2 linked regions of the Pyxidicoccus trucidator genome follow. The protein of the gene in region 1 interacts with the protein of each later gene in a pairwise test. Links are inferred from orthologs where the notes say so. Each region holds a gene or a part of one and is shown on either strand. Other genes may lie near its edges.

Region 1 (6,088 bases):
CGCGCAAGGCGCCGCCCCGGGGGAGCGGGTGCCCCAGCTGCTCGCGAGCCTCGCTCCCACTCCCTCCGGCCGGCAAATCCTGCTGAACTTCCTGGAGCGCTTCACCTGACTTGCACCGAGGCTCGACTTGCCGCGTCCCACACCGCTGACTGGCCTCCTCGTCGTCTGTGTCCTCTTCACCGCCGCCTGCTCGGGAGGGGACCTGTGCGCGCAGGCCCCGCGCTGCGACGACTCGGAGGCCCTCAACTGTGAGACCGCCTGCGCCGTGGGCCCCTGTTCCACCGGGCCCACCGTGCAGGACTGCGGCGAGGGCGCCACCTGCACCGTCGTTCCGGGCAACCGGACCGACTCCCGGTTCTATGGCTCGCGCGCGGTGTGCGCGCTGGAGCGGACGGCCTGCAACCCCGCGGACGCGCCTCCGCCGGTGTGCGAGGGCGACCGCCTCGTCACCGGCTGCAGCGCCTACCTGCGGAACATCCGCGTCCCCTGCTCTCAGGCGGGCCTGTACTTCACCCGGGTGCCAGCATGCTGCCTGGGCGGCACGGGGGACGGCGGCATGGACGCGGGAACCCGGGACGCGGGGACGGGAGATGGTGGGATTCCCGACGCTGGCACCCCTGGAGCCGACGCCGGACGTTGAGCAGCGCGCGTTGCCCGCGCCGACGCGGCGGACAGGCCGGCAGGCGCAGGGCACGCTCCCTATCGTGCTCACATGCAGCGCTCCGGGCGCTCAAGTGAGACATGAACCCTCTCGTCCTGCGTTATCGCCGTTGGAAACGCCAGCTTCGGGACCTCGCGGGTTACGTCCACCTGGACCCGAACGCCAACCGCATCGTCCGGAAGACGAACTTCACGGACTGCCAGAAGCCGGTGCTGCTGCTGTACGGCTTCTTCAGCACCCGGCGCGTCTTCGAGGTGCTGGAGCACCGGCTGAGGCGCGACGGCTACTGCGTCTGGTCCATCCACCTCGGTGGGGCGATGGACCGCTTCAACACCTACGGCATCGACGTGCTGGCCCGGAAGGTGCGCGAGAAGGTGGAGCGCATGTACACGCGCTTCCCCGGCATGGGGCCGCTCACCATCATCGGCCACTCGAAGGGCGGCCTCATCGGCAGCTACTACGTGAAGCGGCTGGGCGGGGACCAGCGGGTGCGCAGCCTGATAACCCTGGGCACGCCGCACCGGGGCTCGCGGCTGGCGTACCTGGGCTGCGCGACGCTGGGCTGGTTCAGCCGCAGCATGTGGCAGCTCACGCCCGTGTCGCCCTTCCTCAAGGAGCTCCGGACGGGGGCCTTCCCGTGCGGCGTGCGCCTGGTGTCCCTCTACTCGCGCGATGACGGGGTGACGCCCTGGCCTTCCGCCATGGTGGACATGGAGGGACAGGCCAACGTCTTCAACCTTGAGGTGCCCGGCGTGGGGCACGGCGAGCTGCTCACCCGGCGGGCGGTGTACGAGGTCATCCGCCGCGAGCTCGCCCTGGGCTATGGCGAGCCGGCACCCGTGCTGCGCATGCTGCCGCAGCCCGCCTCCGCCTCTTGAGGTAGAGAAGAAGGCATGCCCTCGCGCTGGGACCACCTCTTCGACCTCAAGCCCGTCACCCTGCTGGACCACCTCATGGAGGAGGTGGCGAAGCTGCTGGCCAAGGACCTCCAGCAGTGGCCTCCGCCAGTGGAGGAGCTGGACCTGGACACCGGCGGAAGCTTCGCGCCCCTCTTCACCGAGCCCCACCCGCGACCGGCGCCGGCCGTGTACACGGAGGCGCTGCGGCTGACGCGGTGGGAGCTGGGACACGAGGCGGACGCGTACGACGAGTACATGCGCAACAAGCGCTACCTGGAGCGTGGCCTGGGGCCGGACGACCGGATGCCGCTGCTGTTCCTCAGCCGCTGGCTCACCGAGCAGATGACGGGCCTGGGCGAGGCCACCGAGGGCCGCGTCAAGCGCAAGCACATGCGCGAGTGCCTGGACAGGCTGGAGGCGAAGCTGAGGCCCGTGGTGACGCCCCAGGCCTGAAGGCCCGCCCGGGCTCCCTGCCTGCCTGCTTCCCGGCCGGCCCGGCTGTAGAGCTACAGGGATTCCGCACCGACACCCGCGTCACGGGAGGCCACCGGGGAGCGCCTGCACTTGTCAGGGGGGAGGCACTGCCGTAAGCCCGTTCCCATGTTGCATCCCCTGGATTCCTCCAGCGCGTCCCCCGCTCCCACGAATGACCGCCGCAAGCGACTGCTCATCCTCGCGGGGCTCTGGCTCGCTGTCGTGGCGGCACTGGTCACCTTCCGCTCGGTGGTGATGCCGTTCGCCGGCGCGGCGCTCATCGCCTACCTCGTGCAGCCGCTCGTCGCGCGCATCACCCGCTTGAAGGTGGCGGGCCGGCTCGTGCCGCGCTGGGTGGCCATCCTCCTCATCTACGCCGGCTTCTTCGTGGGCGTGTACCTCTTCTTCGTCGCGCTGGTGCCCCAGCTCTACCGGGAGTTGGCCCGCGTCAGCCGGGACGCGATGGCCTTCGCGAACACGCTCACCCCGGAGCACGTGCAGGAGCTGGCCCAGCGCGCCGAGACGTGGCTCAGCAACCGGGGCATCCCCGTGGCCCTCTCCACGCGCGCGCTCGAGGGCGCCGACGCCGCGGCCGGCTCGGGACAGTTCAGCCTCGCGCTCGATTTGGAGCAGCTGCTGGGCGACTCGGTGAAGCGCGTCTCGTCGCTGGTGCAGGAGAACCTGGGTGACATCGTCAACGTGTCGCGCAGCATCGTCGCCGGAGTGGCCGCCGGCGTCTTCATGCTGTTCTTCGTGCTGATGGTGGGCGCGTTCTTCTCCATCGACGCGCAGGCCATCCGTCACTACTTCGGGACGCTGATTCCGCCCGAGCTCGCCAGCGACGCGCGCCAGCTCGTCCAGCGCATCGACCGCTCCCTGTCCGGCGTGGTGCGCGGCCAGGTCACCATCTGCATCGTCAACGGCGCGCTCACCTTCGTGGGGCTGCTGCTGTTCGGCGTGAAGTTCGCGTTCCTGCTGGCCACCATCGCCACGCTCTTCAGCCTCATCCCCATCTTCGGCACCATCCTCAGCTCGGTGCCCATCGTCCTCATCGCGCTCGCGGACGACTTCCGCAAGGCGCTGGCGATTCTCGCGTGGATTGTCGGCATCCACGCGCTGGAGGCGTACTTCCTCAACCCGAAAATCATGGGCCAGGCGGCGCACCTCCACCCCGTCATCGTCGCCTTCTCCCTCATCGCCGGGGAGCGGCTCTTCGGGCTGATGGGCGCCCTCTTCGCCGTGCCCGTCGCCTCCATCCTCGTGGCGTGCTTCGACTACGCACGCCTCAAGGCCCAGCCGGCGGCGGCCGTGGCCGCGGTGGACTCGCAAGCGGCGCGGCCTCCCGCGGCGTGAGCATCGAAAACCCGGCAGGGACAAAGGGAGCGGCGCCAGAGAGATACGCTCCGGCGCACGCAATCGTCGCGGACGAGACAGACACGGCACGCCCGCCGGGGCTCACCCCTCACGGGTCCGCAGTGCAGGCGGCGGAGCAGCGCGATTGGCGGCACGTCGGGATGCAGCGGCCACACTCAATGGAGTTCGCCGGGCAGCCCCCGGTGCACGAGACGCCGCCACAGCTCGGGCCGTCCTCCGCATGCGTCACGGCGGTGCCCAGGCCGCAGCAGGCGTCGGCCACGCAATCGTCATCCGTGTAACAGGTGCGATTGGATAGCACCGGTGGAGGGTCACCCACCGGTGGGTCCAAGGTGCCAAGGTCGCACCCTGCCAGGCCTCCGAGTGTCATCCCCACGACAAGGGTGAGCAGGCGGACGAGCAGGGGGCGGCGCATGGCGCTCCTTTTCCCGGTGGCTTACCGGTTCATCGAGCCGAGGAAGTCGGCGTTCGACGGCGTCGGACGCATGTGCTTGAGCACAAATTCCATCGCATCAATCGGCGTGAACGGGTGCAGCACCTGGCGCAGGGCGGTGATGCGGACCAGGTCGCCCGGAGTGAGCAGCAGCTCCTCCTTGCGCGTGCCGGACTTGTTGATGTCCAGCGTCGGAAAGATGCGCTTCTCCATCAGCTTCCGGTCCAGGACGATTTCGGAGTTACCGGTGCCCTTGAACTCCTCGAAGATGACCTCGTCCATGCGGCTGCCGGTGTCGATGAGCGCGGTGCCGATGATGGTGAGCGAGCCGCCCTCCTCGATGTTGCGCGCGGCGCCAAAGAAGCGCTTCGGCTTGTGGAGCGCGTTGGCGTCCACGCCGCCGGACAGAATCTTGCCGGACGCGGGCACCACCGTGTTGTAGGCGCGCGCCAGACGCGTAATCGAGTCCAGGAGGATGCAGACGTCGTACTTCTGCTCGACGAGGCGCTTGGCCTTGTCGATGACCATCTCCGCCACCTGCACATGGCGCGTGGCGGGCTCGTCGAACGTCGAGGACACCACCTCGCCGCGCACGCTGCGCTCCATGTCCGTCACTTCCTCCGGGCGCTCGTCCACGAGCAGCACGATGAGGTAGACGTCCGGGTGGTTGCGGCTGATGGCGTGCGCGATGTTCTGCAGCAGCACCGTCTTGCCGGCCTTCGGCGGCGCGACGATGAGGCAGCGCTGGCCCAGGCCGATGGGGCAGAACATGTCGATGATGCGCGTGGTCATCTCCGACGACTCATGCTCCAGCTTGAGCTTGCGCGTCGGATAGAGCGGCGTGAGGTTGTCGAACAGGATGCGCTCGCGCGCCGCGTCCGACATCGGGTCCGCGAAGTTGACCTTGTCCACCTTCTGGAGCGCGAAGAAGCGCTCGCCCTCGCGGGGCTGGCGGATGGGGCCCGTCACCGTGTCGCCGGGCCGCAGGTTGAAGCGGCGCACCTGCGACGGGGACACGTAGAGGTCGTCCGGGCTGGGCTGGTAGTCGCTGTCCGCGCTGCGCAGGAAGCCGAAGCCGTCGCTCAAGAGCTCCAGCACGCCCTCCGCATGGACCTCGAAGCGCTTGTCGGCGATGCCGCCCAGCAGCGCGAAGATGAGGTCCTGCTTCTTCAGCCCCTGGTAGCCCTCGATGCCCACGTCGTGGGCCATCTTCGCCAGGTCGGTAATCTTCATCCGCTTCAGGTCATTCAGCTTGATGACCTGCATCGGCGCGCCGTCGCGGGTGACTTCCGTGAAGGCGGGGGCCTCCGGGGCCTCCGGAGGGGGCGGCAGGGTGGCGGCCGGCTGCTCCTCGTCGCCACCGGAGATGCGCGCTTCCTGGATGTCGTCGTCGCGGACGGGCCGGGAAATGGGGGTGAGGACCGGGCGGGGCGGCTCGGGGGCCACCTCGGGCTCCGCGACCTCGTCGTCGTCGCGTCGGGCGCGGCGGGTCCGGGTGGGCTTCTCCGTGTCGTCCCGGTCCACCGTCTTCGCCGCGGCGCGCTTGCGACGGGGCTTCTCCGCGTCCGCCTCGACGGCGACCACGTCAGGTGCGGCGACTTTTTCTCTCGAAGTTCGGGCTTTACGCATGGCTGTAACGCTTGGGGGAGCGGAGCGACCGAGGAGTCAGACGGGGGGTATGCCGGGGAAATGTCCGCGCGGCCCTCGGAAGCACCTTCCAGGAGGACGGCTCCGCCGGAATCCCTGCACGGGACTGCGCGGGCGAGAGCCTGTTGGTTGGGAGAGACGGCGCCGGGAAACACCTGCGCCATGAACCGCCGGGGGACGTTATTGACCCCCTCCGGACCTGTCAAGGCATCCTTGCTGTCCGGGGTCCCGCCTCTTCCTGATGGCCAACAGGGGAGCGGGGCCGGCCCATTTCCGCGGACGTCCTGGCGTCCTGGCGGGTTCCGGCCTCCGAATCAAGGACGCCGCGGGTTGCCGTGTGGAGCCCCCGCGTCCGGATGCAACACCCCGGCCCCGCCTCCCCTTCCCCACCCCACCCCCTCCATCACCGGGGGCCGGCCCCCGCCCCCTCCCCAGGAAGTGGGCCCCCGGCCCGCGCCGCCCCGGGGCGGGGCCGTGGGCGGAACGGAACGTCCCTTCCGCGAGGTGCCCTACCCCCAAGGTGGTGGGCCCGGGCCCGCTTCAACGCATCCGCGGAAGGACGTCACGCCATGTCGGTCAGGCGCTCTAGATTGCGCGACC
Region 2 (3,285 bases), on another replicon or contig:
GTAGACGCCCTTGGCGGTGGCCGGCTTGAGCTTCATCACCAGGTCCACCAGCGCGTTGAAGTTGGCCTCGAGCTTGTCCTGCTCGAAGGAGGCCTTGCCCATCTTCGCGTGGACGATACCGGCCTTCTCGGCGCGGAAGTCGACCTTACCGCCCTTGGCGTCGCGAACGGCCTTGGCGACGTCCATGGTGACGGTGCCCACCTTCGGGTTGGGCATGAGGCCGCGGGGGCCGAGCACCTTACCGAGGCGACCGACGACACCCATCATGTCCGGGGTGGCGATGACGGTGTCGAAGTCGAGGAAGCCCTCCTCGATGCGCTTCTGGAGGTCCTCGGCGCCGACGATGTCCGCACCAGCGTTGCCGGCCTCCGTCGCGCGCTCGCCCTTGGCGAACACGGCCACGCGCACGGTGGCGCCGGTGCCGTGCGGGAGCACCACGGCGCCACGGACCATCTGGTCCGCGTGCTTCGGGTCCACGCCCAGGTTGATGGCGACATCCACCGTCTGGTCGTACTTGGAGGCACGCGCCTCCACCGTCTTCTTCAAGAGCGCGAAGCCCTCGGAGATCGGGTAACGCTTCTCGCGGTCCACCAGCGCGGCGGCCGCACGGAACTTCTTCCCATTCTGAGCCATGACAGAAATCCTTGTCGTGAGTGGGGTGGGCGGCGGCCTAGCCGACCACGTCGATGCCCATGGAGCGCGCGGTGCCAGCAATGGTGTTCATGCAGGCCTCGAGCGACGCGGCGGTGGTGTCCTGGATCTTCTTCTTGGCGATGTCCTCGAGCTGAGCGCGGGTGATCTGACCCACCTTCTCCTTGCCCGGCTTCTTCGCGCCAGAACCCTTCTTCTTGTCGGTGTGCAGGCCCGCCGCCTTCTTGATGAGGATGGCCGCGGGAGGCGTCTTCAGGATGAAGGTGAAGGAGCGGTCCGCATACACGGTGATGATCACCGGGATGATGAGCCCTTCCTTGGCCTCCGCCTGCGTCTTGGCGTTGAACTGCTTGCAGAACTCCATGATGTTCACGCCCTGCTGACCGAGCGCGGGGCCGATCGGCGGGGCGGGGTTCGCCTTGCCGGCGGGAATCTGCAGCTTGACCTGTCCTGTGACCTTCTTCATCGGCTGACGACTGCCTTTCGAGGGGGTGGTACCAGCGGGCCGCCAGACGGGGAGGCCCTCCCACCCATGGGTCCGCGCCCGTCACCGGGCACGGAAGCGCGTGCGGCGCGGCCTCCAGATGGAGGGCGCGCCGCGAAAACACGAGCTAACCGGTGGTCTTCTCCACCTGCATGAAGTCCAGCTCCACGGGGGTGGCGCGGCCGAAGATGCTCACGAGCACCTTGACCCGGCCCTTCTCCGCGTTGACCTCTTCCACCGTGCCGTTGAAGTTGGCGAACGGGCCGTCGATGACGCGCACCGTGTCACCCTCGTCGAACTGCACCTTGGGCTTCGGCTTGAGCGTGCCCTCGGAGATCTGCGAGGTGAGCCGGGCCACTTCCTGGTCGGAGATGGGCAGCGGGTTCTGGTGCTGCGCCGTGCCCGGAAAGCCGGTGATCTTCGGCGTGTTCTTCACCAGGTGGAGCGTCCGGTCGTTCAGCTCCATCTGCACGAAGATGTAGCCAGGGAAGAACTTGCGGCGAGACGTCTTCTTCTCACCCTTCACCATCTCGACGACCTGCTCCATGGGAATCAGGATTTCGCCAAACTGGTCCTGGAGCCCTTCAAGGCGCACCTTCTCCTCGAGGCTCTTCTTCGCCTGGTTCTCGAAGTTCGAGTAGGTATGGACCACGTACCATTTCATCGCCATTACAGCTTCCCCCACACGCTGGGCAGCCATTCCACCATCAAGTTGTAGGCGATGGTGTCGATGAAGAAGAGCAGTACGGCGGCCACGAGCGAGGCGACGACCACGGCCATGGTCGACGCCCGGGTCTCCGACCAGGTCGGCCAGGTGACCTTCATCAGCTCGGAAGCCACATCGAGCGAGAGCGTGTGGGTGCGTGGATGGAAGTACGCGCCAACGGCCAACCCCACGGCGAGCAGGTAGCCAATCAGCGTGGACACCTTCCAGTCCATGCCCTCGATGAGGACGGGGTCGCCCCAGCCAAACCGGGCCCAGAGCAACCCGAAGACACGCTCCAGGAAGAGGGCCAGGATGATGCCGGCGAGGAGATAGAAGATGACCACGAGCCGCTTCGGGTCCATTGCCGAGCGGTTAGCCTGCTGGCTGGCCTCTGATGCCGTCGCCATGGTGCCTCACTGGGGTACTACGGATGCGAAAACGTGGGACTGCGAAAACACAGGAACCCCCGGTACCTCCAGGTACCGGGGGCCCCGCTCCCACTGAGAGTTGGCAGGCCAGGAGGGATTCGAACCCCCAACACGCGGATTTGGAGACCGCTGCTCTACCGTTGGAGCTACTGGCCTAGAACCTTCCCTGGAACTACCGACCTAGACCTTACCTTCCTTGTGGTCTTGATGCTTGCGGCACCGAGGGCAGAACTTGCTCAGCTCGAGCTTGTCCTGGCTCTTCCGCTTGTTCTTCGTGGTCGTGTAGTTCCGCTCCTTGCACACAGTGCACTCGAGCGAAATGATGGAACGATTGCCCTTCGGCATGACCTACCTCACCAGATACGAGAGGGGAAGGCTACCACGAAGGAGCCCTCCCCTCGAATCGGGACTGTTGAGCCCGGCAACCCGAAGGCCGCCCAGGCAAGTTACTCGATGATCTCGGCCACGACGCCGGCGCCCACGGTGCGACCGCCCTCGCGAACGGCGAAGCGGAGCTCCTTCTCCATGGCCACCGGGGTGATGAGCTCCACCTCGATAGCAATGTTGTCGCCCGGCATCACCATTTCCACGTTGTCCGGCAGCTTCACCGTGCCCGTCACGTCCGTGGTGCGGAAGTAGAACTGGGGACGGTAGCCCTTGAAGAACGGGGTGTGACGACCACCCTCCTCCTTCGAGAGGACGTAGATCTGCGCCTTGAACTTGGTGTGCGGGGTGATGCTGCCCGGCTTGGCCAGCACCTGGCCACGCTCCAGGTCCTCACGCTTCAGGCCACGCACCAGCGCGCCGATGTTGTCGCCCGCCATGCCCTGGTCCAGCAGCTTGCGGAACATCTCCACGCCCGTCACGACGGTCTTCTGCGTGGGACGCAGGCCGACGATTTCGACTTCCTCGCCCACCTTGACGATGCCGCGCTCGACGCGGCCCGTCGCCACCGTGCCACGGCCGGCGATGGAGAACACGTCTTCCACCGGCATCAGGAAGGGCTTGTCGGTGGC

The links.
Region 2: the proteins of rho (region 1) and nusG interact in binary tests that used the Escherichia coli proteins (3 or more experiments, as listed by UniProt). The link is inferred for Pyxidicoccus trucidator from one-to-one orthologs.

What each region holds. Positions count from the first base shown.
Region 1 is NZ_JAAIXZ010000002.1:747,564-753,651, reverse strand. The notes cover bases 3,158-6,088. They hold rho (transcription termination factor Rho), read right to left. Parts: upstream 5,471-6,088; coding sequence 3,845-5,470; downstream 3,158-3,844. Other genes in these bases: G4D85_RS09600 (AI-2E family transporter), read left to right, coding at 3,158-3,387. Also shown: G4D85_RS09620 (glutamine amidotransferase), read left to right, coding at 1-109; G4D85_RS09615 (hypothetical protein), read left to right, coding at 128-640; G4D85_RS09610 (esterase/lipase family protein), read left to right, coding at 742-1,539; G4D85_RS09605 (hypothetical protein), read left to right, coding at 1,555-2,013; more of G4D85_RS09600, read left to right, coding at 2,161-3,157. UniProt on the Escherichia coli protein: Facilitates transcription termination by a mechanism that involves Rho binding to the nascent RNA, activation of Rho's RNA-dependent ATPase activity, and release of the mRNA from the DNA template.
Region 2 is NZ_JAAIXZ010000009.1:462,149-465,433, forward strand. What follows is about bases 35-2,962. They hold nusG (transcription termination/antitermination protein NusG), read right to left. Parts: upstream 1,806-2,962; coding sequence 1,263-1,805; downstream 35-1,262. Other genes in these bases: rplA (50S ribosomal protein L1), read right to left, coding at 35-633; rplK (50S ribosomal protein L11), read right to left, coding at 671-1,117; secE (preprotein translocase subunit SecE), read right to left, coding at 1,805-2,248; rpmG (50S ribosomal protein L33), read right to left, coding at 2,450-2,614. Also shown: more of rplA, read right to left, coding at 1-34. UniProt on the Escherichia coli protein: Part of the processive rRNA transcription and antitermination complex (rrnTAC). The complex forms an RNA-chaperone ring around the RNA exit tunnel of RNA polymerase (RNAP).